One region of the Streptomyces sp. SUK 48 genome, then DNA from elsewhere that is predicted to be linked to it. Evidence: riboswitches for the same ligand, from Rfam matches in the RefSeq annotation. Region 1 holds a riboswitch; each other region holds the start of a gene.
What was found. A riboswitch is a leader RNA that binds a small molecule or an ion and turns the genes downstream of it on or off. The one in region 1 is predicted to bind cobalamin.
Positions count from the first base shown of each region.

Region 1 (5,819 bases):
TTGAGGGGCGGGGCTCTGGGGGCGCGGGGCGGCTCGGCCGGGGGCGCTCGCCGCGGTGAGGGGCGGGCACTCGGAAGGGGGCACGCTGCGGGTCGTCAGGCGCGGGGCGCTCGCTGTGGGGGCCCGGCGCCAGGAGGCTCGCCGCCGGAGACGGGGGCTCGGCGGGGGGCTCGCCGCGGAAGGTCGGCGCGAGGGAGCCCGGTGCGGGGGCCTGGCGCCGGCCGGCGCCTCGGTTCGGCACGCGCCTCGGACCACTCGCCCCATACTCCGATGTCCTCGGCACACGGCGGCACTCGGCACCCGGCAGGCGGCAGGCGGCAGGCGGCAGGCGGCAGGCGGCAGGCGGCAGGCGGCAGGCGGCAGGCGGCAGGCGGCAGGCGAGGATCAGCGCGGCAGGCCCGGCTCGCCATGCCCGGCGACGGGACGGCGATCCCCGCTCGGCATATGAGGCGCGGCATGCCCACCCTGCACCGGAGGTACGGCGCGTCGCGGCCCCGTCCCCGGTGTCCGGGCCGCCGGTGCCCGCTCGGCACGGCCTCAGGTGGGCCCCCGGCATAGGCTCAGCGCATGCGGATCGTCTCCCTTCTCCCCGCCGCCACCGACATCGTCGCCGCGCTCGGTCTCTCCGCGAGCCTGGTCGGTCGTACGCACGAGTGCGACTGGCCGCCCCGGGAGGTGGCGGGGGTGCCGGTGGTGACCGGGGCGGAGCTGGACCAGGACGCGCTGAGCAGCCGGGAGATCTCCGATGCCGTCGGCGGGTCGGCGCACTCGGGGTCGTCGTTGTACACGCTGGACACCGAGGCTCTGGCGGCGCTGCGGCCCGATGTGGTGCTCACCCAGGACCTGTGCGCCGTGTGCGCGGTGTCGTACGAGCGGGTGAGCGGTGCCGTACGGCTGCTCGACGCGGACACCCGGGTGCTCAGCCTGGAACCGCATACCCTGGACGACGTACTGGACTGCCTGGTCACCGTCGGCGAACTGCTGGGCGTGCGCGAGCGCGCGCTGCGCCGCCGGGCCGAACTCCAAGCCCGGCTGGACCGGTTGCGCGGCTCGGTCGCCGGGCGCGACCGGCCCCGCGTGGCGGCGATCGAATGGCTCGACCCGCTGTGGCCGGCCGGACACTGGGTGCCGGAGCAGATCAGCGCCGCCGGGGGCGAACCGCTCCTCGCCGCGCCCGGCGAGCACACCGAGCCGGTGCCCTGGTCGGCGGTGCGCGCCGCACGGCCGGACGTCCTGCTCGTCCTGCCATGCGGCTTCCCTCCCGAACGCACCCTGCGCGAGGCCGAGTTGCTCACCGCACTGCCGGGCTGGGCGGAGCTGCCCGCCGTACGGTCCGGCCGGGTCTGGGTGCTGGACGGGCCGTCGTACTACAACCGGCCGGGCCCGCGGGTGGTGCGCGGGGCGGAGGTGCTGGCCCATGTCCTGCACGGGGTGCGGGCCGGGGAGCCGGTCGCACCGACCGAGGCGCGCCCGTTCCCCGGCCGGTGAGGAACGGGCCGGATCAGAAAGCGGTCCAGGTGAACGCCACGGTGTCCCCGGCGTTCAGCTTGAACTGGCAGCCGCCCACCGGGGTGGGCGTGCCGTTGACGGAGATGTTCCAGTAGGCGGAGGCGCCGCCGCTGACGTTCTTGACGGTGTCGACGGAGTAGTCGTCGAACGACGCGTACCAGGTGCCGTCCCAGGTGAAGTGCCGCCGGTGAGCGGCGTCGTCGAGGGCCGCGGTGGGCGTCGGCACGGCGGTGGGGTTCGCGCCGCCGTTGGTGCCGTCGCAGTGGTGCGTGCCGCCGGTCGCGGTGGTGACGTCGTGGCCCCGGGTTCTGATCTTCCCCTTGAAGAGGAGCCCGTCCGGCCCCTGGACGGTGAGCGTGACTGCGACCGGGGCGTTCGTGCCCGGTGTGCTCTGGGCGTGGGCGGTGGCCGGCACGGCGACGAGGGCCGTGCCGAGGGCGGTCGCGGTGATCAGGGTGCGGCGTGCGAGGGTGGCGGGCAAGAGCTGAGCCTTCCTGGGCGGGCGGCCCGCGGCCTCGGCGCCGGGCGAGCGGGGCGCACCGGCGCGGCGCCGCTCACCCCCGCTCGCGCGGGCCGGTGGTCGGGCCGGGCCCGGTGCTCCGGGCATGGCTCTCGGCTTCGCGCTGCGGACCATGACAGTGGGAAGCGGTACCAGCACGTGCCGGGTAGCCCGACTCGCGGCCCACGGCCGCACACGGTTGCAGGTCAGCGCCGGATTCCCACCGGCTTCCCCCGGTCACGCACGTATGCGGTTGTTGTGCGAACGGTGTTCATTCTAGGGGCAGTTGGTGAAGACGGGCCAGAACTCGGGCCGAGTTCCCGGTCCGTGATCCTCAGGGTTTCGCGACCTGACCGGGCGGTGTGAAGGCGTACAGCCCGAGGATCTCCGGCAGCGGTGCCACGCCCGGCCCGCCGGCCCGTACCCAGGTGATGACGTCCTCGGTCGCCTCCGGGTCGTTGACGAGCCCCAGCCAGACCGGGCGGCCGCCGGCGGCCCGGCCGGCGGTGGAGGGCTGGACGACGATGACGTTGGCCTGGTCGCACACGTCGAGGCAGTCGGAGATCCGCGCGGGCACCTCCGCCTTCAGCCGGGCGGTCTGCGCCGCGTGGTCGACGCCGGTCACCTTCGGGGTGCCGCAGCAGCAGTCACGGCACACGACGACACGGCACGGGACCGATCCGGCCACTTCTTACCCCCGGACTTCCGGCTCGACTTGACGATCATCATCTCATCGGCCGACACGGGGTGACCATCCCGGCGGCCCGAACACGTATCCGACCCGGTCCCGCCACCGCACCGCCGCCCGGACGTCGCGCCAGGCCGCCGCGTACTCGTGGAAGGCCACCCGGACCAGGTTGTGCGTGCCGATGTTCTTCGTCAGCCCGTACACCACCCGCTCCCCCTCCGGCTCGAACGTGCGGAACAGCCGGTCCCAGACGATGAGGATGCCGCCGTAATTGCGATCCAGGTACACCTGGTTGGAGCCGTGGTGGACCCGGTGGTGCGAGGGCGTGTTGAAGAACCACTCCACCGGGCGCCACAGCCGGTCCACCCGCTCGGTGTGCAGGAAGAACTGGTAGACGAGGCTGACGGCCTGCTCGACCAGGATCATCCACGGCGGCACGCCGAGCAGCGCCAGCGGCAGCCAGAAGGGCAGGCCGGTCATCGGCGTCCAGGTCTGGCGCAGCGCGGTGGACAGGTTGTAGCGCAGGCTGGAGTGGTGCACCACATGGCTCGCCCACAGCACCCGCACCCGGTGATGGGCCCGGTGGTAGGCGTAGTAGGCCAGGTCGTCGCCGAAGAACAGCAGCAGCCAGGTCCAGCCGGAGGACGGCGACAGATGCCAGGGGACGGCGGTGTACGCGGCGGCGTAGACGACGATCGTCGCGACCTTCCACGGCACCGCGATGACCTGGCTGCCCGCGCCCATGGACATGCTGGTGACGGTGTCGCGCAGCTCGTAGCCGCGCTCGTCGTCGTCCGGCAGGAAGCGGTACGACAGCGCCTCCACGACGACCAGCAGCACGAACGCCGGGATCGCGTAGATCACGGTGGGGATCATCGGCCGGCCCCCCTGCGGGTGCGCGGCGCGGCGGGCACGCTGCGGGTCAGCAGCTCGCGGGCCAGCCGCTCGGCCGCGCCGGCCTCGCGGGCCTGGATGTGACCGGCGAGGCGCCGGTGGGCCTCCACGTCCAGGATCTCGCCCGCGCCGAGGTCGGCGGGCACGTCGGCGACCGGGATCAGGCCGTCGACCAGACTGTTGAAGGCCAGCAGGTAGGCGATGTTCCCGGAGCCCTCCACGATCAGCCGCCACCAGGCGATGTAGGTCCCGTCCAGCTCCGTCAGATCGGGCCCGGCCTGCGCGTGCGCCTCGACGGCCGCGGCGATCTCGGCGGCGGCCCGCGCGGAGCAGCGCAGCGCGCACAGCCGGGCGGCGTCCGCGCCGACGCAGGCCCGCATCTCCAGGGCGTCGCGGGCGATGTCCTGCACGCTCGGGCCGCTGTCGGCGGCGGCGATGCCCACGGCGAGTTCCAGACCGGCGGTGCGCCGCCAGTCCAGCACCTGGGTGCGGCCGCCATGGCTGACCTCGACCAGCCGGGCCTGCTGGAGACGCTTGACGGCCTCCCGTACGGCGTGCCGGTTCACCCCGAACTCGGCCGCCAGTTCCCGCTCGGCGGTGAGCGCGCCGCCCGCCGGCAGCGCCCCGCCGAGAATCCTGTCGCGCAACAGGGCGAAGAGCTGGTCCGAGACCGCCTCGCGCCGTATGTGTCCCTCGGTCATGGCGATCAGGGTGGACGCGGTTCGTACAGTGGTCAACTGGTTGGACCAGTTTTTCTTCCCGGACCCGGGAGGATGTCGGCGTTCGTCCGGGTACGTCAAGCGGCGCTCTTGCGCGGGGCGTTGGTGCGCCGCTCCCGGCCGCCGCCCCGGGTGGCCGTGCGCGCGACCCGGTCTCGCCCCATGCTGGACGTGAGGGGGCGGTACGGCGGAGGAGGAAGTGGTTGCGATGCAGACCGTTGTCGACCTCACGCGCTGCCAGGGCTACGCGCAGTGCGTGTTCCTCGCGCCGGACGTGTTCCGGCTGCACGGCGAGGAAGGGCTGCTGTACGCCCCGGCCGTTCCCGACGATCAGGTCGAACGGGTGCGCCAGGCCGCGGCGGCCTGCCCGGTGCAGGCCATTCTCCTCGGGGAAGAGGTGAGCGGCGGTGCCCGATGACCTCACGGACGGCCGGATCGTCGTCGTGGGCGCCTCGCTGGCCGGCCTGCGGGCCGCGGAGGCGCTGCGCGAGCAGGGTTTCACCGGCTCCCTGACCGTGGTCGGGGACGAGCCCCATCCGCCGTACGACCGCCCGCCGCTCTCCAAGCAGGTGCTGCTGGGCGTCGCGCCCGCCGACTCCACCGGGCTGCCGATGCGCCTGGACCCCAAGGCGGAGTGGGTGCTCGGCGTGCGGGCCACCGGCCTGGACCCGCTGGGCAAGCGGGTGCTGCTCGACAACGGGGACTCCTTGCCGTACGACCGGGTGCTGATCGCCACCGGGACCCGCGCCCGGCCCTGGCCGAACCCGGCGGAGGCCGCGCTGGACGGCGTGTTCACCGTGCGCACCCGCGAGGACGCGGCGGGGCTCGCGGCGGCGCTGGACGCGGGGCCGCGGCGGGTGCTGGTGATCGGCGGCGGGTTCACCGGCTCGGAGATCGCCTCCGCCTGCCGGGAGCGCGGCCTGGAGGTCACGGTCACCGAGCGCGGCCCGGCGCCCCTGGTCGGCGCGCTCGGCGGCACCCTGTCCAAGCTCGCGGCCGTGATGCAGCGCAACCACGGCGTGGATCTGCGCACCGGGGTCACGGTGACCAGGCTGCTCGGCGAGAAGACCTTCACCGGCGTGGAGCTGTCCGACGGCAACCAGGTGGACGCGGACGTGTGCGTGGTGGCGCTCGGCGCGGTGCGCAACGTGGAGTGGCTGGCGGACTCCGGACTCGCGGCGGGCCCGCGCGGGCTGGCCTGCGACGCGGGATGCCGGGCCTTCGACATGTACGGCATCGTCACCGACGACGTCTTCGTGGCCGGTGACGTCTCCCGCTTCCCGCACCCGCTCTTCGGCTACCAGCTGCTGTCCCTGGAGCACTGGGGCAACGCGGTCACCCAGGCCGAGGTGGCCGCCCACAACATGGTCAGCCCCGGGCCGATGCGGCGCCCGCACCTGGCCCTGCCGACGTTCTGGTCGACGCAGTTCGGGCTCAACATCAAGTCGGTGGGGGTGCCCACCTACTCCGACCACGTGGTCATCGCGCAGGGCTCCCTGGAGGCGCGCCG
Region 1 covers NZ_CP045740.1:1,105,080-1,110,898, forward strand. Annotated here, with positions in the region: gene GHR20_RS04670 (cobalamin-binding protein) at 568-1,488, shown strand; gene GHR20_RS04675 (DUF4430 domain-containing protein) at 1,502-1,990, opposite strand; cobalamin riboswitch at 2,152-2,292, opposite strand; gene GHR20_RS04680 (hypothetical protein) at 2,343-2,666, opposite strand; gene GHR20_RS04685 (sterol desaturase family protein) at 2,739-3,572, opposite strand; gene GHR20_RS04690 (GntR family transcriptional regulator) at 3,569-4,291, opposite strand; gene GHR20_RS04695 (ferredoxin) at 4,518-4,727, shown strand; gene GHR20_RS04700 (FAD-dependent oxidoreductase) at 4,717-5,819, shown strand, end outside.

Region 2 (5,819 bases), 1.9 Mb from region 1:
CCGCACAGGTCGCGCGCGAACTGCAGCTCGGCCTCGACGGCCTCCCGCAGCATGTCGGTGACCTCCTGCTGGAGCTGGTCGTCGAACAGCTCCGGCTCCTCCTTGCGGACGGTGTCGACCACGTCGAAGGCGAAGGACATGTGCATCGTCTCGTCGCGGAACACCCAGTTGGTGCCGGTGGCGAGGCCGTGCAGCAGACCCCGGCTGCGGAACCAGTAGACGTACGCGAAGGCGCCGTAGAAGAACAGGCCCTCGATGCACGCGGCGAAGCAGATCAGGTTGAGCAGGAAGCGCCGGCGGTCCGCCTTCGACTCCAGCCGGTCGATCTTGTCCACCGAGTCGATCCACTTGAAGCAGAACTCGGCCTTCTCGCGGATCGAGGGGATGTTCTCGACCGCCGCGAAGGCCGCCGTGCGGTCCTCCGGGTCGGGCAGGTAGGTGTCCAGCAGCGTCAGATAGAACTGGACGTGCACCGCCTCCTCGAACAGCTGACGGCTCAGGTAGAGCCGCGCCTCGGGGGAGTTGATGTGCTTGTACAGCGTCAGCACCAGGTTGTTGGCGACGATCGAGTCACCCGTCGCGAAGAACGCGACCAGGCGGCCGATCAGGTGCTGCTCGGCCGGGCTCAGCTTCGCGAGGTCGGCGACGTCCGAGTGGAGGTCGACCTCCTCCACGGTCCAGGTGTTCTTGATGGCGTCCCGGTAGCGCTCGTAGAAGTCCGGGTAGCGCATCGGACGCAGGGTCAGTTCGAAGCCCGGGTCGAGCAGGTTCTGGTTACGGGTGGACATTACTGGCATGCCTCGCAGGACTCGGGGTTTTCCAGGGAGCAGGCGACGGCGTCGGGGTCGGCGACCTGCTGGACGGGGATGGTCTTCTGCGCCTGGGCGGCGCGGGCGATCCGGGTCGCCGGACGCGAGCGCAGGTAGTACGTCGTCTTCAGCCCGGACTTCCAGGCGTACGCGTACATCGAGGAGAGCTTGCCGATCGTCGGCGTCTCCATGAACAGGTTCAGGGACTGCGCCTGGTCCAGGAACGGGGTGCGCGCCGCCGCCATGTCGATCAGCCCGCGCTGCGGGATCTCCCACGCGGTGCGGTACAGCGCCCGCACCTCCTCGGGGATCCACGCGAAGCCCTGCACCGAGCCGTTGGACTCGCGCAGCGCCTCCCGGGTGCGCCCGTCCCAGACGCCCAGGTCCTTCAGGTCCTGCACCAGGTAGGAGTTGACCTGGAGGAACTCACCGGACAGCGTCTCGCGCTTGAACAGGTTGGACACCTGCGGCTCGATGCACTCGTAGACCCCCGCGATGGAGGCGATGGTGGCCGTCGGCGCGATCGCCAGCAGCAGCGAGTTGCGCAGGCCGACCTTCGCCATCCGGGTCCGCAGCGCCGCCCAGCGCTCCGGCCAGGTCTCCTGGACGCCGTAGTGGTCGGGGTGCAGCACACCGCGCGCGGTCCGGGTCTGCTCCCAGGCCGGCAGCGGGCCGCTGCGCTCGGCGAGGTCGGTGGACGCCTCGTACGCGGCGAGCATGATCCGCTCGGCGATCTTCGTGGACAGCGCCTTCGCCTCGGGGGAGTCGAAGGGCAGCCGCAGCTTGAAGAAGACGTCCTGGAGACCCATCGCGCCGAGGCCCACCGGGCGCCACTTGGCGTTGGAGCGGCCCGCCTGCTCGGTCGGGTAGAAGTTGATGTCCACGACGCGGTCGAGGAAGGTGACGGCGGTGTGGACGGTCTCGTCCAGGCGCGCCCAGTCGATGTCCCCGTCGACGACGAAGGCACCCAGGTTGACGGAGCCCAGGTTGCAGACCGCCGTCTCGCCGTCGTTGGTGACCTCCAGGATCTCCGTGCAGAGGTTGGAGGAGTGGATGACCTGGCCCGGCTCGGCGGTCTGGTTGGCGGTGCGGTTGGCGGCGTCCTTGAACGTCATCCAGCCCTGGCCGGTCTGCGCGAGGGTGCGCATCATGCGGCCGTACAGCTCGCGGGCCGGCATGGTCTTCTTCGCCAGGCCCCTGCGCTCCGCCTCGCGGTAGGCGGCGTCGAACTCCGCGCCGTACAGGTCCACCAGCTCGGGCACGTCCGCCGGGGAGAACAGCGACCACTGCCCGTCGGCGTTGACCCGGCGCATGAACTCGTCCGGCACCCAGTGCGCGAGGTTCAGGTTGTGCGTACGGCGGGCGTCCTCACCGGTGTTGTCCCGCAGCTCCAGGAACTCCTCCAGGTCGGAGTGCCAGGTCTCCAGGTACACCGCGGCCGCGCCCTTGCGCCGGCCGCCCTGGTTCACCGCGGCCACCGAGGCGTCCAGCGTCTTCAGGAACGGCACGATGCCGTTGGAGTGCCCGTTGGTGCCGCGGATCAGCGAACCGCGGGCGCGGATACGGGAGTACGACAGACCGATGCCGCCGGCGTGCTTGGAGAGCCGGGCGACCTGGTGGTAGCGGTCGTAGATGGAGTCCAGCTCGTCCAGCGGGGAGTCGAGGAGGTAGCAGGACGACATCTGGGGGTGCCGGGTGCCCGAGTTGAACAGCGTGGGGGAGGAGGGCAGGTAGTCGAGCCGGCTCATCAGGCCGTAGAGCGCGGCGACCTCGTCCACGGCGCGGGCCGAGTCGTCCTCGGCGAGGCCGGCGGCGACGCGCAGCATGAAGTGCTGGGGTGTCTCGATGACCTGACGGGTGATCGGGTGGCGCAGCAGATAGCGGCTGTGCAGGGTGCGCAGGCCGAAGTAGCCGAAGCGGTCGTCGGCGGCGCGGTCGATCAGGTTGTCGAGCCGGGCGGCGTGGATCCGGGCGAACTCGGCCGTCCGGTCGGCGATGAGCCCCTCGCGGTGACCGACGGCGACCGACTCGGTGAAGGACGTCACGCCCTGCGAGGCGGCCTCGGCGCGGATGGAGATGGTCAGCAGCCGGGCGGCGAGCCGCGAGTACGCGGGGTCCTCGGAGATCAGGCCGGCCGCGGCCTCGGTCGCGAGCTCGCGCAGCTCCGCCTCGTCGGCGCGGGCCGAGCGGCCGCGCAGCGCGGCGGCGGCGACCCGGCCGGGATCGGCGTCGGGGAGGTCCGCGGTCAGCTCGGTCAGGGTCCGCAGCAGCGCGGTACCGGGACCGTCGTTCTCCAGGCCCTGGGCTGAAGCCGGTTCGGCTGGCGCGATGGTCACGTGGGGCTCTCCCTCGCTCGGCACGGGGCCAGGCGGAGGGCAGGGGCAGTCACGAGCGCACACGGCGTCGCGTCCACCGGCCCACTCCGCGAGGCCCGGACGTCTCAGAGCACCCGGACCGGTGGGCCGGGTGCGCTGCCGGCAGGTCCTCGGACTGATCCCCGTGCGCGGATACGCACAAGTACACCGTTGCGGGACAGTTCCGGATTCGCACCGGATTCCCCTGCGACGACAGCGACCATGAGCATACATCTAGTGCCGGGCCGGAATGCCACCCCCAGATGTTGTGTCACCGTGTGTCTACGAGGGGTATGCGAAACGGGGCGCGAGGGGCACGCGAAACGGGCCGCCGACGCCCTCGGCGCCGCCGGCCCGCCCTTGGTCGCCCGTGTCCCCGGGCGCCGCGCTAGTGAGCGCTGCCCGCCGTGGCGGGCGGCAGTTCGACCGCCACGCCCGGGTCGCCGGCGTCCGCCGTGTAGTCCTCCGGACGGGTCTCGTCGATGCCCTCGGGGGCCTTCACGGCCTTCAGGACGACGGTCAGGACGACCGTGACGAGGACGTTGAGGACGAAGGCCGTCATGCCGATGTAGCCGATCTGGCCGATGCCCGGGATGTCGTCGGCGGAGCCGCCGAAGTGCTTCTGCGTCGGCGAGGCGACCCCGTAGGCGGCGAGGGTGCCGTAGATCATGCCGGCCGCCCAGCCCGCGAGCAGCGCCCAGCGGTGGAACCAGCGCGTGAACAGACCGCCGACCAGGGCCGGGAAGGTCTGCAGGATCCAGATGCCGCCGAGCAGCTGGAAGTTGATCGCGACCGTCTTGTCCATGCCGAGCACGAAGATCAGCGCGCCGACCTTCACCAGCAGCGACACGATCTTGGAGACCTGCGCCTCCTGCTTCGGCGTGGCGTCCGGCTTGATGAAGTCCTTGTAGATGTTGCGCGTGAACAGGTTCGCCGCCGCGATCGACATGATCGCCGCGGGCACCAGCGCGCCGATGCCGATCGCCGCGAAGGCCACACCGGCGAACCAGTCCGGGAACATGTCCTCGAACAGCTGCGGGATCGCCAGCTGCCCGTTGGTGACCTTCACCCCGGCCGCGATCGCCATGAAGCCGAGCAGCGCCAGCAGGCCCAGCATCAGGGAGTACAGCGGCAGGATCGTGGTGTTGCGCCGGATCACGTTACGGCTCTTGGAGGAGAGCGTCGCGGTGATCGAGTGCGGGTACATGAACAGCGCGAGCGCGGAACCGAGCGCCAGCGTGGCGTACGTCCACTGTCCGGCAGGCGCCGGCGCGAGCGCCCCGCGCGGCTTGCCGGTGGCCGGGTTGACCTGGCTGAACGCGTGGGCCGCCTTGGCGAAGATGTCGTCGAACCCGCCCAGCTTGATCGGGATGTAGATGATCGCCACACCGATCACGATGTAGATCAGCGCGTCCTTGACGAACGCGATCAGGGCGGGCGCCCGCAGACCCGAGGAGTACGTGTACGCCGCGAGCACCGCGAACGCGATGAGCAGCGGCAGGTCCTTCACGAACCCGTTGGTGTGCTCGCCGCCGCCGACGCCCATCACGTCCAGCACCGCCTGGATGCCGACGAGCTGGAGCGCGATGTACGGCATCGTCGCCAGGATGCCGGTCACCGCCACCGCGAGCGACAGCCCCTTCGAGCCGAAGCGGCCGCGCACGAAGTCGGAGGTGGTGACGTAGCCGTGGCGGTGCGAGACCGACCACAGCCGCGGCAGGAAGGTGAAGATCAGCGGGTACACCAGGATCGTGTACGGCACCGCGAAGAAGCCGGACGCGCCCGCCGCGTAGATCGCCGCGGGCACGGCCACGAAGGTGTAGGCCGTGTACAGGTCGCCGCCGAGCAGGAACCAGGTGATCCAGGTGCCGAACGACCGGCCGCCCAGGCCCCATTCGTCCAGCGTGTGCTCGTTCTCGGCCCGGCGCCAGCGCGCGGCGAGGAAGCCCAGGACCGTGACGGCCAGGAAGAAGAAGATGAAGACGCCCAGTGCGACGCCGTTGACCCCGGTCTTCACTTCGCGGCACCCCCCTGCGCGTCACGGCGGGAGCGCTGGTCGTGCTGCCAGAGCTTGTACGCGGTCATGGTGAGCGCGGTGGAGATCAGCACCCAGAGCATCTGGTACCAGTAGAAGAACGGGATCCCGATGAACGCCGGGTCCGTCTTCGCGTAGGAGCCGACCCACAGCATCGCCACGAACGGCGCGACGAGACACATGCCGATGACCACGCGCAGCGGTGTCACCACCGGTGGTTGCACTTCGGGCGTTTCTGACATGCTGCGGCTCCGTCCCCTCGCTGATCACCTGTGTAATGCGCAGGCAATCTAGGTGACGGTATCCAGTTGGTGGAAGACCCCGTCTCAAGCCGTGTGTATCGATTCGGCGAAGGAGCGAACGCCTCCGGACGCGCCCCCGCGCCCCCGCCTAGTCCATCGGGCGCTTGAGGCGGGCCACGAACTTGTACCGGTCGCCGCGGTAGACCGAGCGGACCCACTCGACCGGCTGACCCGCGCGGTCCAGCGAGTGCCGGGAGAGCATCAGCATCGGCAGCCCGACGTCCGTACCGAGCAGACCGGCCTCGCGCGGGGTGGCCAGCGAGGTCTCGATGGTCTCCTCGGCCTCGGCGAGATGGACGTCGTACACCTCGGCGAGCGC
Region 2 covers NZ_CP045740.1:2,977,391-2,983,209, reverse strand. Annotated here, with positions in the region: gene GHR20_RS12555 (ribonucleotide-diphosphate reductase subunit beta) at 1-788, opposite strand, end outside; gene GHR20_RS12550 (ribonucleoside-diphosphate reductase subunit alpha) at 788-3,145, opposite strand; cobalamin riboswitch at 3,268-3,403, opposite strand; gene GHR20_RS12545 (sodium:solute symporter family protein) at 3,552-5,180, opposite strand; gene GHR20_RS12540 (DUF3311 domain-containing protein) at 5,177-5,440, opposite strand; gene GHR20_RS12535 (GntR family transcriptional regulator) at 5,589-5,819, opposite strand, start outside.
Region 2: it holds a riboswitch for cobalamin, as region 1 does, so the genes downstream of both, GHR20_RS12550 (ribonucleoside-diphosphate reductase subunit alpha) here and GHR20_RS04675 (DUF4430 domain-containing protein) in region 1, are expected to answer to the same signal.

Region 3 (5,819 bases), 290 kb from region 1:
GCCGTGCTGAAGTACATCCGCCGCCACCCGGTGGACCGCCTCACGATCTGCGGTGGCTTCGCCAAGCTGTCCAAGCTCGCGACGGGCCACCTGGACCTGCACTCCGGCCGCTCGCAGGTCGACAAGGGCTTCCTGGCCGGCCTCGCCCGCAGCGGCGGCGCGGACGAGGTGCTCGCCGCAGAAGTGGCCGCCGCCAACACCGGCCTCGCCGCACTCCAGCTGTGCCAGGCCGCCGACGTGCCGCTGGGCGACCTGGTGGCGCGGGCGGCGCGGGACGAGGCCCTTGCCGTGCTGCGCGGAGCACCGGTCGCCGTGGACGTCATCTGCATCGACCGGGCCGGCACGGTGGTGGGGCGCAGCACGGTCCGCTGAGGCGCCACGTCACCGGCCGGCCGGCACGGCCCGCAGGTAGGCGCCGAGCCGGGCGATCGCGGACGGGTTGCGGGGGCTTTCGACCAGGTCGGCGTAGTCCAGGGAGATGATGCGCCGGTGCTTGACGGCTGAGACGTTGCGCAGGGGGGCGTAGGACAGCAGGAACTTCCTCTTCTGCTCCGCGCTGACATCTCCGTAGTCGCAGATGACGATGACGTCCGGGTTCCTTTGCACGACGCTCTCCCAGCCGACCGTGGTCCAGGAGTCCGCCACGTCGTGCATGACGTTGGCGCCGCCGGCCTCGGTGATGATCTGTTCCGGCGCGGCGTAGCGGCCGGAGGTGAAGGGCGTGTCCTGGCCGCTGTCGTAGAGGAAGACCGAGGGACGGGCCGAGCCCTTGGGCGCCTTCGCCCGCACGTCGGCGATCTGCTTCCTGAAACCGGCGATCAGCTCCGCCGCACGCTTCTCGACGCCGAAGAGCTTTCCGAGATTGGTGAGATCGGCGTACAGGGCGTCCAGGGGCGGCATGATGCCGCGGGAGGACTTCGTACGGCCGTTGTGGCAGGACTCGGTGAGGATGTACGAGGAGATGCCGAGCTTCTTCAGGGCGTCGGGGGTGAAGCCCGCGTCTTCACGGAAGCCGTAGTTCCAGCCGGCGAAGACGAGGTCGGCGTGGGCGTCGACGACGTTCTCCTTGGTGAGCTGATCCTTGGAGAGCCACTTGACCTTGTCGTAGGCGTCCTTCCAGGGCACACCGCGCAGGTCTCCCTTGTCGTCGGGCATGGCGAAGCCGGCCATGCGGTCCTCCAGGCCCAGGGCGAACATCAGTTCCGTGATACCGACGTCGTTGGTGACGACCCGCTCGGGCACCTTGTCGTACGTCACCTGACGGCCGCAGTTGGTGAGGGTGACCGCGGACGGGGCTTTCGCGTCCTGCGCCGACTCCACCGTGGCGCCGCATCCGGTGGCGGTCGCGGCGAGACAGAGGGCGGCGGCGAGAAGCTGCTTGCGCATGGGTGTCCTTCAGGAGGTGGGCGGGAGCAGGTCGAACAGGAGCTGGACTGCGTCCGTCTCCGGGTGCCGGACGGCATGCGCCCGGACGCCGAACACCTCGGCCAGCAACCGAGGTTCGAGGACGTCCTGGGGCGGGCCGGATGCGACGATCCGGCCGCCGTCGAGGACGTACAGGACGTCGCAGTGGGCTGCGGCCAGGTTGAGGTCGTGGAGCGCGGCCAGCACGGTCAGGCCACTCTCGCGGACCAGGGACAGCACGTCCAACTGGTGCGCGATGTCGAGGTGGTTGGTGGGTTCGTCGAGGACCAGGACCTGTGGTTGCTGGGCGAGGGCCCGGGCGAGGAGGACCCGCTGCTTCTCGCCGCCGGACAGGCTGAGGAACCCGCGGTCGGTCAGGTGGGCGACGCCGGTGCGGTCCATCGCTCTGGTGCAGATCTCCCGGTCCGCTGCGGCCGAGCGGCCCCGGTGCGGCAGCCGGCCCACCGCGACCACCTCGGCGACGGTGAAGTCGAACTCGGCGGAAAACTCCTGCGGCAGCGCGGCCAGCAGCCGGGCGGCGGCCCTGGCGTCCATGGTGTGCAGGTCGTCGCCGCCCAGCCGTACCGCTCCCCCGGCCGGCCGCAGTGCCCGGTACAGGGAGCGCAGCAGGGTGGACTTGCCGCTGCCGTTGGGGCCGATCAGTCCGACGAACGCCCCGCTGCCCACGGTGAGGTGGATGTGCTCGACCAAGCGGGTTCCGGCCGCCTCGATCGTCACGTCGTCGATGTCGAGTCGCATGTCAACGCCCTCCGAACGCGTAGCCGCCGCCTCGCCGCATCAGCAGCAGGAATGCGGGCACCCCGACGACCGCGGTGATCACTCCGACGGGCAACTCGGCGGGGGCGAACAGCAGCCGGGACAGTACGTCCGCCCACACCAGCAGTACGGCCCCGGCGAGTGGGGCGACCGCCAGCACCCTGCGGTGGTCGGCGCCGACGAGCATCCGTACGACGTGCGGCACCATCAGCCCGACGAATCCGATGGCCCCGCTGACCGCCACCACCGTCCCGGTCACGGCGGCGGTGACGAGGAACAGCTCCCGACGGAGCCGGGCCGGTCCGGCACCGAGGGCGGCCGCGGTCTCGTCGCCCATGGCGAGCGCGTTGAGTGCCTCGGCCCGTAGGCGCAGCCAGACCCATCCGGCCGCCACGGTGACCGCCGCGAGCGGCACCTGGGCCCAGGTGGCTCCGCCCAGGCTGCCCAGCAGCCACATCATGGCCGACCGAGCCGCCTCACCCCGGGCCGCGCCGAACACCATGACGGTGGTGACGGCCTCGAAGCCGTATGCGAGTGCGGTACCGGTCAGAATCAGACGCAGCGGCGTCAGGCCCTGCGGTGAGCGGGCCACTGCGTAGACCAGCGTCATGGCCGCGAGCGCCGAGGCGAACGCCGACGCGGACAGCGCCCACACCCCGAACCCGGCAAAGGCTCCGAGGAGGATGACGGCGTTGGCGCCCACCGCCGCGCCCGAAGAGATACCGAGCACGAAGGGGTCGGCCAGCGCGTTGCGCACCATCGCCTGCACGGCCACTCCGACGGCCGCGAGACCCGCTCCCACCACGGCACCGAGGAACACCCGCGGCAGCCGGATCTCCCAGACGATCGTGTACGCGGCCGCGTCACTCGCGTGCACGGTCCCGCCGGTGAGTCCGGCCCACAGGAAACCGAGCACATCGCCCCAGCCGACGCCGGCGGCACCGAGCCCGACCCCGCCCACGACGGACAGCAGGAGCAGCAGCGCCAGAGCCAGGCTGAGCGGCAGCAGGGGTATGCGACTGGGAGCCATACTTCGGCGCACGGGAGGGCCGTCCTTCACACGGGCCGCCTGCTGGACGTCGAGCAGGAGCAGTCCGTACGGCCGTAGGCCGGCCGGGCGGTCCCGTCTCGCAGTCCACGGCGAGCAGTCAACGGGTCGATACGCCCCCGCAGGCGATCGGGCTGGCACGACACCGTCGATCCGGGTCGTGCACACCGTTGCGGGTCAGCGCCGGACTCTCACCGGACTTCCCCCACGGGAGGCGTGGGGAGCCTGACAAGCAGGCTCCGCGGAGGGTTTCAGCAGAGATGACGCTCCCGCTCGGGCGAGTACAGGTGGCTGTCACGGAACTGCTCCGCCCCCAGTGTCCGCCCCACCATGATCACCGCTGTGCGCAGGACGCCGGCCTCCTTCACCTTGTGGGCGATCTCGTCGAGGGCGCCCCGGATGATCAGCTCGTCGGGGCGGGAGGCGTAGGCCACGACCGCGGCAGGACAGTCGGCGCCGTAGTGCGGGAGGAGTTCCTCCACCACGCGGTCCACGTACTTGGCGGCCAGGTGCAGCACGATCAGCGCGCCGCTGCGGCCGAGGGTGGCCAGGTCCTCGCCGTCCGGCATGGCGGTGGCGCGGTTGGCTACGCGGGTGAGGATGACGGTCTGGCCGACGGTCGGCACGGTCAGCTCCCGCTTGAGGGAGGCCGCCGCGGCGGCGAACGCGGGCACGCCGGGGACGACCTCGTAGGGCACCCCGGCCGCGTCCAGCCGCCGCATCTGCTCGGCGACCGCGCTGAACACGGACGGGTCGCCCGAGTGCAGCCGGGCCACGTCGTGGCCCTCGTCGTGGGCGCGGAGCAACTCGGCGGTGATCTCGTCCAGGTCGAGCTGGGCGGTGTCGACCAGGCGTGCGTCCGGCGGGCATTCCGCCAGCAGTTCGCGCGGGACGAGGCTGCCCGCGTACAGGCAGACCTGGCAGGCGGCGAGCGTCCGGGCGCCGCGCACCGTGATCAGGTCGGCGGCACCGGGGCCGGCGCCGATGAAGTACACGGTCATCTGTCTGCTCCTGGAACGGGATTGAGGGTTTTCTGTACGGACCACTGGGTGACCGGCATGGCCTGTCGCCAGCCGGTGAACCCGCCCACGGGCACGGCGTGTGCCACCGCGAGCCGTACCAGCTCGCCACCGTGGCGGCGGTAGGCGTCGGCGAGCAGTGCCTCCGACTCCAGCGTGACCGTGTTGGCGACGAGCCTCCCGCCAGGGGACAGTGCCGCCCAGCAGGCGTCCAGCAGGCCGGGGGCGGTGAGTCCGCCGCCGACGAACACGGCGTGAGGCGCGGGGAGTTCGGCCAACGCGCCGGGAGCGGCACCGGTGACGACCCGAAGCCCCGGCACGCCGAGTCGCTCCGCGTTGCGGAGGATACGTACGGCACGCGCAGGGTCGCGTTCGACGGTGACGGCCCGGCACGACGGGTGGGTGCGCATCCACTCGATCGCGATGGAGCCCGACCCGCCACCGACGTCCCACAGGAGTTCGCCGGGAGCGGGGACGAGCGCGCCGAGCGTGGCGGCCCGGACGTGCTTCTTGGTGAGCTGCCCGTCGTGCTCGTACGCCTCGTCGGGCAGCCCCGGCACCGCACCGAGTCGCAGGGTGTCCGGTGCCTGGCGGCATTCGACGGCCACGATGTTGAGCGCATCGGCGGACTGCTGCGTCCGTGCCCAGTCGTCGGCAGTTGTCTCGGCGGTCGTACGTTCGCGGTCGCCGCCGAGCTGTTCCAGGACGCGCATCCGGCTCGGTCCGAAGCCGCGGTCGCTGAGCAGCGCGGCGACTTCTCCGGGGGTGGTGGCGTCGGCGCCGAGGACGAGGAGGCGCCGGCCGTCGTGCAGGGCGGCGGCGAGGCGGGCGGTGGGGCGGCCCACCAGCGTGACGACCTCGATGTCCTCCAGCGGCCAACCCAGCCGGGCGGCGGCATAGGACACGGATGACGGGTGGGGCAGGACGCGCAGTGTGTCGGCTTCCTCGGCGAGCGCGCGTCCGATGCCGTAGAACATCGGGTCGCCGCTGGCCAGAACGGCGATGCGGCGGCCGACGTGGGCGGCGAGCAGGCGGGGGACGGCGGGGCGCAGGGGCGACGGCCAGGCGACGCGCTCGCCGGCGCACTCGGCAGGCAGCAGATCCAGCTGGCGCGGGCCGCCGATGAGCACCTCGGCGTGACGCAGTTCCGCACGGGCGGGTTCGGCCAGGCCCTTCCAGCCGTCCGCTCCGATCCCTACGACGGTGACGGCGGAGGACGGGCCTTCTCGGGCGGGGGTCACTGCTGGCTACCTCGGAGTTCAGGGGGCGACAGGGGCGCACTCTACTAAGCGATCACCCGTGCGACGGAGTCCGGGTTCACATCCGCACGGATCTTATTGCACACTGTTCGCAATAACGTAGACGCCGCAGGAAGGGGAGGGCATGGGCTCTCCGATCGTGCTCGGGATCGAGTCGTCGTGTGACGAAACCGGTGCGGGGCTCGTCAGGGACGGACGCCTGCTCGGGCACGCCGTGGCGTCGAGCATGGACGAGCATGCCCGTTTCGGCGGAGTGGTGCCCGAGATCGCCTCCCGCGCCCACCTGCACGCCCTGCGCCCGGTGGTGCGTGA
Region 3 covers NZ_CP045740.1:810,817-816,635, forward strand. Annotated here, with positions in the region: gene GHR20_RS03595 (cobalt-precorrin-5B (C(1))-methyltransferase) at 1-372, shown strand, start outside; gene GHR20_RS03600 (ABC transporter substrate-binding protein) at 382-1,386, opposite strand; gene GHR20_RS03605 (ABC transporter ATP-binding protein) at 1,396-2,163, opposite strand; gene GHR20_RS03610 (iron ABC transporter permease) at 2,165-3,211, opposite strand; cobalamin riboswitch at 3,332-3,464, opposite strand; gene cobM (precorrin-4 C(11)-methyltransferase) at 3,481-4,230, opposite strand; gene cbiE (precorrin-6y C5,15-methyltransferase (decarboxylating) subunit CbiE) at 4,227-5,489, opposite strand; gene tsaD (tRNA (adenosine(37)-N6)-threonylcarbamoyltransferase complex transferase subunit TsaD) at 5,632-5,819, shown strand, end outside.
Region 3: it holds a riboswitch for cobalamin, as region 1 does, so the genes downstream of both, GHR20_RS03610 (iron ABC transporter permease) here and GHR20_RS04675 (DUF4430 domain-containing protein) in region 1, are expected to answer to the same signal.

Region 4 (5,819 bases), 6.7 Mb from region 1:
GCCCACGTGACCGCGGTGGCCCGGGGGGACGACCCCCTGTTCTACGCGGTCGTCGACGTCCGCACCGGCAAGGCCGCGGGCATGCTCTCCCTGATGCGCCAGGATCCGTCCAACGGCGTCGTCGAGGTCGGCAGCGTGGCCTTCTCACCGCTGCTGAAGCAGACTCCGGCGTCCACGGAGGCCCAGTTCCTGCTCATGTCCTATGTCTTCGACGAACTCGGCTACCGGCGCTACGAGTGGAAGTGCGACAGCCTGAACGCGCCCTCGGGCCGGGCGGCCCTGCGCCTGGGCTTCACCTTCGAGGGGATCTTCCGTCAGGCCGTGGTCTACAAGGGCCGCAGTCGTGACACGGCCTGGTACTCCCTGCTCGACTCCGAGTGGCCACAGGCCGGCAAGGCCCTGCGGGAGTGGCTCTCGCCCGACAACTTCGACGCGCGAGGCCGCCAGAAGCGGTCCCTTGCCGATCTGCGCTCGGCCGGCGCGCTCGACGAGAAGCCGTGACGCCGGCGCTCGCCGTACGGACAGCACAGGCCATCGATCCGAATGATCATCTGACATAAGATCATTTCCTTCTGTTGACCAACGGGATCGGTCACCAGACCGGTTCCGACGAGGGGGACCCATGAACAAGACCCGCGCGACGCTCGTCCTGGCCGCCACCGCACTGACTCCGGTACTGCTGCTGGCCGGCCCGTCCTTCGCCGCCGCCCCGGCCGTCCCGCACACGTCCGCGGTGGCCGGCTCCGACGAGGACAACGCCGTCGCCATCGCCCGGATCCTGGCCGACCCGGCCGCCGGCAAGGCCGTCAGGCGGGAGGCCAATAAGGCTCTCGACGGCACGCCGGCCGACCGGGCCGCGTTCCTCGCCACCGGCTACGCCAAGGCCCAGGACGAGGACAACGCCTTTGCCATCGTTCGGCTGCTGGCCGACCCGGCCTCCGGCAAGGCCGTCAAGCGGGAGGCGAACAAGGCTCTCGACGGCAGCCCGGCCGACCGGGCCGCGTTCCTGAAGAGCGGCTTGCGGCTCGCCCGGGCGGAGGACGACCGCGTCGCCACCGCCCGGATCCTGGCCCGCCCCGGCATCAGCAAGGCCCTGCGCGCCGCGGCCGAGAAGGCCATGGACGGCACGCCGGAGGAGCTGCGTTACTTCATCACCGTCGGCCAGTACCAGGTCTGACCGGCCCCTGGTCAGCCGCGCGGACGGAACTGAGGGCCGTAGGTCGCCCCGGGGCCGGTGACAGGCATCTCCATCAGTTCCACGGCGGGGGTCTCCAGCCTGCGCATACGACGCACGGCGGTCCTCAGGCTGTGGTGGTCGCCCTCCCGCCACGCCGTTTCGAGCGCGTCGAGAACCGTGGTGTACGTGTCGTCGAAGTCGTCCAGGAGCCTGCGGGCCCCGGCGGGCGGCCGGGGCCAGCCGCCCGCCGGGACGACGGACATGGGCCGCGTGTCGGGGAAGGGGACCGGAGCCCCGGTGAACTGCCATGTGCCGTCGGCCTCCCGCAGCCGACGTCCGTGGTAGATCTCGGCGAACGCGTAGTAGTGCGCCAGGTGTCCGTCTCCCAGGTCGTCGGCGGGGGAGACCGAGGTGCCCTCCCCCTGGTCCTTGATGACCTCGATCGAGCGCTCGACGTCGTCGAGCGTTCTGACGGGCCTGAGGACGTCCTCGCCGACGCGTTCGCACAGCTGCCGGTCGGCGGACAGATCCGGGGCCACCGACCGGAACGCCGTGAGCAGTTCGTCGTAGAAGTGGCCGATGCTGAGAGGGTCGCGCGCGCTGCCGGTCAGTGGTGCCGCGGGCGCCTCGATGGCCATCATCACGTCCCGTACGAGCGCCCTGGTCAAGCCTGACAGGTATACGTCCACCCCCGGATGCACGCCGCCCGGCAGCGGGCCCGGGTAGACCGGCGCCGCTCCCTTGATCCGGGGGCGGCCCCCCAGCGCGACCAGCAGATTGCAGACGATCCCGAGGTGGTACATCTCGTCGGAGACGATGCGCCGGATCAGCCGGGCGGCGTCGCACGTGCGGTTCTTGATGGACCACCAGCCGCACAGATAGGGCGGGATGGTGGAGAACTCGATCTCCACGGCCACCTGGAGGGCCGATCTGAGCCAGTCGACACCGCGGTGCTTCTCGGGGACGGTGATCAGGCGGGCCACCCTCCCGCGCCGTGCCGGAATGTGCCGTGCGGGCTTCGCGGGCGGGCGACCGGGAGCGCACGCGGCCGCCGAGACCTGCGTGCCCGCGGCCAGCGCGGCGGACGCCAGGAGACTGCGACGCCGCACAGGAGATCCGGCCGGCTCCTCGGGAATTCCGGTCGCCTTCGTCACCGCCGCCTCCGTACCCGCCGGTGCTCCCGGCATCGCCCTCGAACCAGGTGCGCGAAGCTAGCAGCCTCGCCCGGTCCCTGAGGGGTGTCCGCGACGGCCGACGCGGCTTCTCACGCCGTCGGTCCAGAACCGGGAACCAGGCCGCGGCTCGCGACGACTACCTGGGGATCGACGGGTCGCCCGTACCGGGAGACCGGATGTGATCTTGGATACCCGAGCGGAGCCGTGGTTGCGCGCAAGCGGGGGGACGGCTCTACGGTGGGCGGGCCGTGGTGTTCGGGAAGACCGGTGACAGCCCTCAGCGGGGCTCAGACCGGAGCGGCCCTCGCCACTGTGATCGGGGAGTGCCCGTCCCAGTTCTGCACGGTCACTGTTCGCCGCCCGGCGGACGGGAAGGCCGGGACGTACACGCGCGCACCCGTAAGCCAGGAGACCGGCCACGGCACTTCACGAGCTGATCCACGAGGTGCTGGAGCGTGACCGCATGACCCTGCCCGCAGAGCCGACCCGATTTCACTGGCGGCGCGAGGACACCGTCCGTACCGCCGGGCTGCTGGTGGTGATCGCCGCCCTGCACGTCGTGGCGTTCGGCATCCTGTTCCTGCTGGTCGTGCCCGGCCACTACGAGATCGGCTCCAAGGCGTTCGGGATCGGCCTCGGGGTGACCGCGTACACCCTGGGCATGCGGCACGCGTTCGACGCCGATCACATCGCCGCGATCGACAACACCACCCGCAAGCTGATGGCCGACGGCAAGCGTCCGGTGTCGGTCGGCTTCTGGTTCGCGCTCGGCCACTCCAGCGTGGTGGTCGCCATGGCGGCCCTGGTCGCGGGCGGCGCACAGCTCGCCGGCACCCTGCTCGACGACGACTCCCGCACCCACCAGACCCTCGGCGTCGTCGGCACCACGGTCTCCGGGACGTTCCTCTACCTCATCGCGGCGCTCAACCTCGTGGCGCTCGCGGGCATTCTGCGGGTCTTCCGCGCGATGCGAGCGGGCACGTACGACGAGACCGCGCTGGAACAGCACCTGGACTCGCGGGGGTTCATGAACCGGTTCCTGGGCCGCTTCACCAGGTCGATCACCCGGCCCGGGCAGATGTTCCCGCTGGGCTTCCTGTTCGGGCTCGGCTTCGACACCGCGACCGAGGTCACCCTGATGGTGATGGCGGGCAGCGGCGCCGCGGCCGGGCTCCCGTGGTACGCGATCCTGTGCCTGCCGCTGCTGTTCGCCGCCGGGATGAGCCTGTTCGACACCCTCGACGGCACCTTCATGAACTTCGCCTACCAGTGGGCGTTCTCCAACCCGGTGCGCAAGGTGTTCTACAACCTGACCATCACCGGCCTGTCCATCGCGGTCGCCTTCCTGATCGGCACCATCGAACTGGTCGGCGTGCTGCACGAGAAGCTCGACCTGAGCGACGCGGTGACCGGCTGGATCGCCGATCTGGACCTGGACAACGTGGGGTACGTCATCGTCGGCCTGTTCGTGGTCGTGTGGGCGGCGGCCCTGGCGTACTGGCGGCTGGCCAGGGTGGAGCAGCGGTGGGCGGGCCGGCTCGGCGAGGGCGGCTGACCCTCCGGCCGCTCCCGGGACCTCCGTGAGCCGTCGTCAGCGCCGGTGGGCACCGGGGGCGCCGACGGCTATGGCGTACGTCACGATCATGCCCCGGAACTCGACGCTCCACCGGTCCGACTACTGCGACGGTACGGCTTCCACCGCCAGCTCTCGCACGACGGTCCGATGCGACCAGGAAGGTCGGGCATGGCCGATATCCCGTTGTCACCCGGCTCCACCCGTACGACCCCCGGCAGGCTGCTGCCGCCTCCCGCGCTCTGCGGATTCCTGCTCCTGCTGGTGCTGCTGTTCTCGGTGTCCTACGCCGTCGGCTCGGCGGCGGGGCCGGTGGCACCCGGCATGCACGGCACCGGGAGCGGCGGGAGCGGCGGCGGTACGGGCGACATGCCCGGGATGAGTCATGGGGGCGGCGAGTGACCGCTCTCGAACCGGCGGCGGAACTCGTCGTCACCGACCTCACCGTGGGCGGGATGACCTGCGCGGCCTGTGTCCGCCGGGTGGAGAAGAAGCTCGGCAGGCTGGACGGCGTCACGGCCACGGTCAACCTGGCCACGGGGCTCGCCCGGGTCAGCCACCCGGCCGATGTCGCGCCCGAGAGCCTCGTCACCGCGGTCGAACAGGCCGGGTACCAGGCCGCGTTGCCGGTGACCGAGGTCGCCGAGGTGGCTGCGAGGGCCGAGGACGAGGAGGAGGCCGGGTCCCGGCGCGAGCGGGAGCGCATCACGGTGACCGCGCTGCTGGCCGTACCGGTGCTGGTGCTCTCCATGGTGCCGGCCCTGCAATTCGGGAACTGGCAGTGGCTGTGCTTCGTGCTGGCCGCTCCGGTGGCCGTGTGGAGCGCCTGGCCCTTCCACCTCCGCGCGCTGCGGGGGCTGCGCCACTCCACGGCCACGATGGACACCCTGGTCTCGCTGGGGATCGTGGCGTCGTTCGCGTGGTCGGCGTACGCGCTGTTCCTCGGCGGGGCGGGTGAGCCCGGGATGCGGATGTCGTTCAGCCTCCTGCCCTCCGCGTCGGACGGCAGGGCGCACCTGTATCTGGAAGCGGCCGTCAGCGTCCCGCTGTTCGTGCTGACCGGACGGTTCCTGGAGGGGCGGGCCCGGCGGGGGACCGGGGCGGCGCTGCGGTCGCTCGCCGAGCTGGCGGCCAAGAAGGTCTCGGTGCGCGACGAGCTCGGCGAGCGGTCGATCCCGGTCGAGCGGCTGCGCGTGGGGCAGACCTTCGTGGTGCGGCCGGGGGAGCGGGTCGCCACCGACGGACGCGTGACGCGGGGCACCTCCGCCGTGGACCTGTCCCTGGTGACCGGCGAGAGCGAGCCGGTGGCGGTGGGTCCGGGCTCGGCCCTGGTCGGCGGCGCCGTCAACGCCGGCGGGCTGCTTCTGGTGGAGGCCACGGCGGTCGGCGCGGACACCCGGCTCGCGCGGATCACCCGCCTCGTCACCGAGGCACAGGCCGGAAAGGCACGGGCGCAGCGGCTGGCGGACGCGGTCGCCGGAGTGTTCGTACCCGTCGTCCTCGCCCTCTCGGTGACCGTCCTCGGGTTCTGGCTGGGTGCCGGCGCCGATCCGCAGGCGGCCCTCACCGCCTGCGTGGCCGTACTCGTCGTGGCCTGCCCCTGCGCGCTCGGGCTGGCGACGCCCACCGCGCTGATGGCCGCCACCGGGCGCGGGGCGCAGCTGGGCGTGCTGGTGCGGGGACCGCGGACACTGGAGGCCCTTCAGCACGTGGACACGGTCGTCCTGGACAAGACCGGCACGCTGACCAGCGGTCATATGACGGTGGCCCGGGTCACCGCGCTGCCGGGCGCGCTCGGGCAGGAGGCGCTGGTGCGGCTGGCCGGCGCCGTGGAGCAGGGCTCCGAGCATCCGATCGGACAGGCCGTGACCGCGTACGCCCGCCGCACGGGCGA
Region 4 covers NZ_CP045740.1:7,783,847-7,789,665, forward strand. Annotated here, with positions in the region: gene GHR20_RS34590 (GNAT family protein) at 1-501, shown strand, start outside; gene GHR20_RS34595 (ALF repeat-containing protein) at 623-1,177, shown strand; gene GHR20_RS34600 (ferritin-like protein) at 1,189-2,331, opposite strand; cobalamin riboswitch at 2,585-2,788, shown strand; gene GHR20_RS34605 (HoxN/HupN/NixA family nickel/cobalt transporter) at 2,816-3,907, shown strand; gene GHR20_RS34610 (hypothetical protein) at 4,097-4,327, shown strand; gene GHR20_RS34615 (heavy metal translocating P-type ATPase) at 4,324-5,819, shown strand, end outside.
Region 4: it holds a riboswitch for cobalamin, as region 1 does, so the genes downstream of both, GHR20_RS34605 (HoxN/HupN/NixA family nickel/cobalt transporter) here and GHR20_RS04675 (DUF4430 domain-containing protein) in region 1, are expected to answer to the same signal.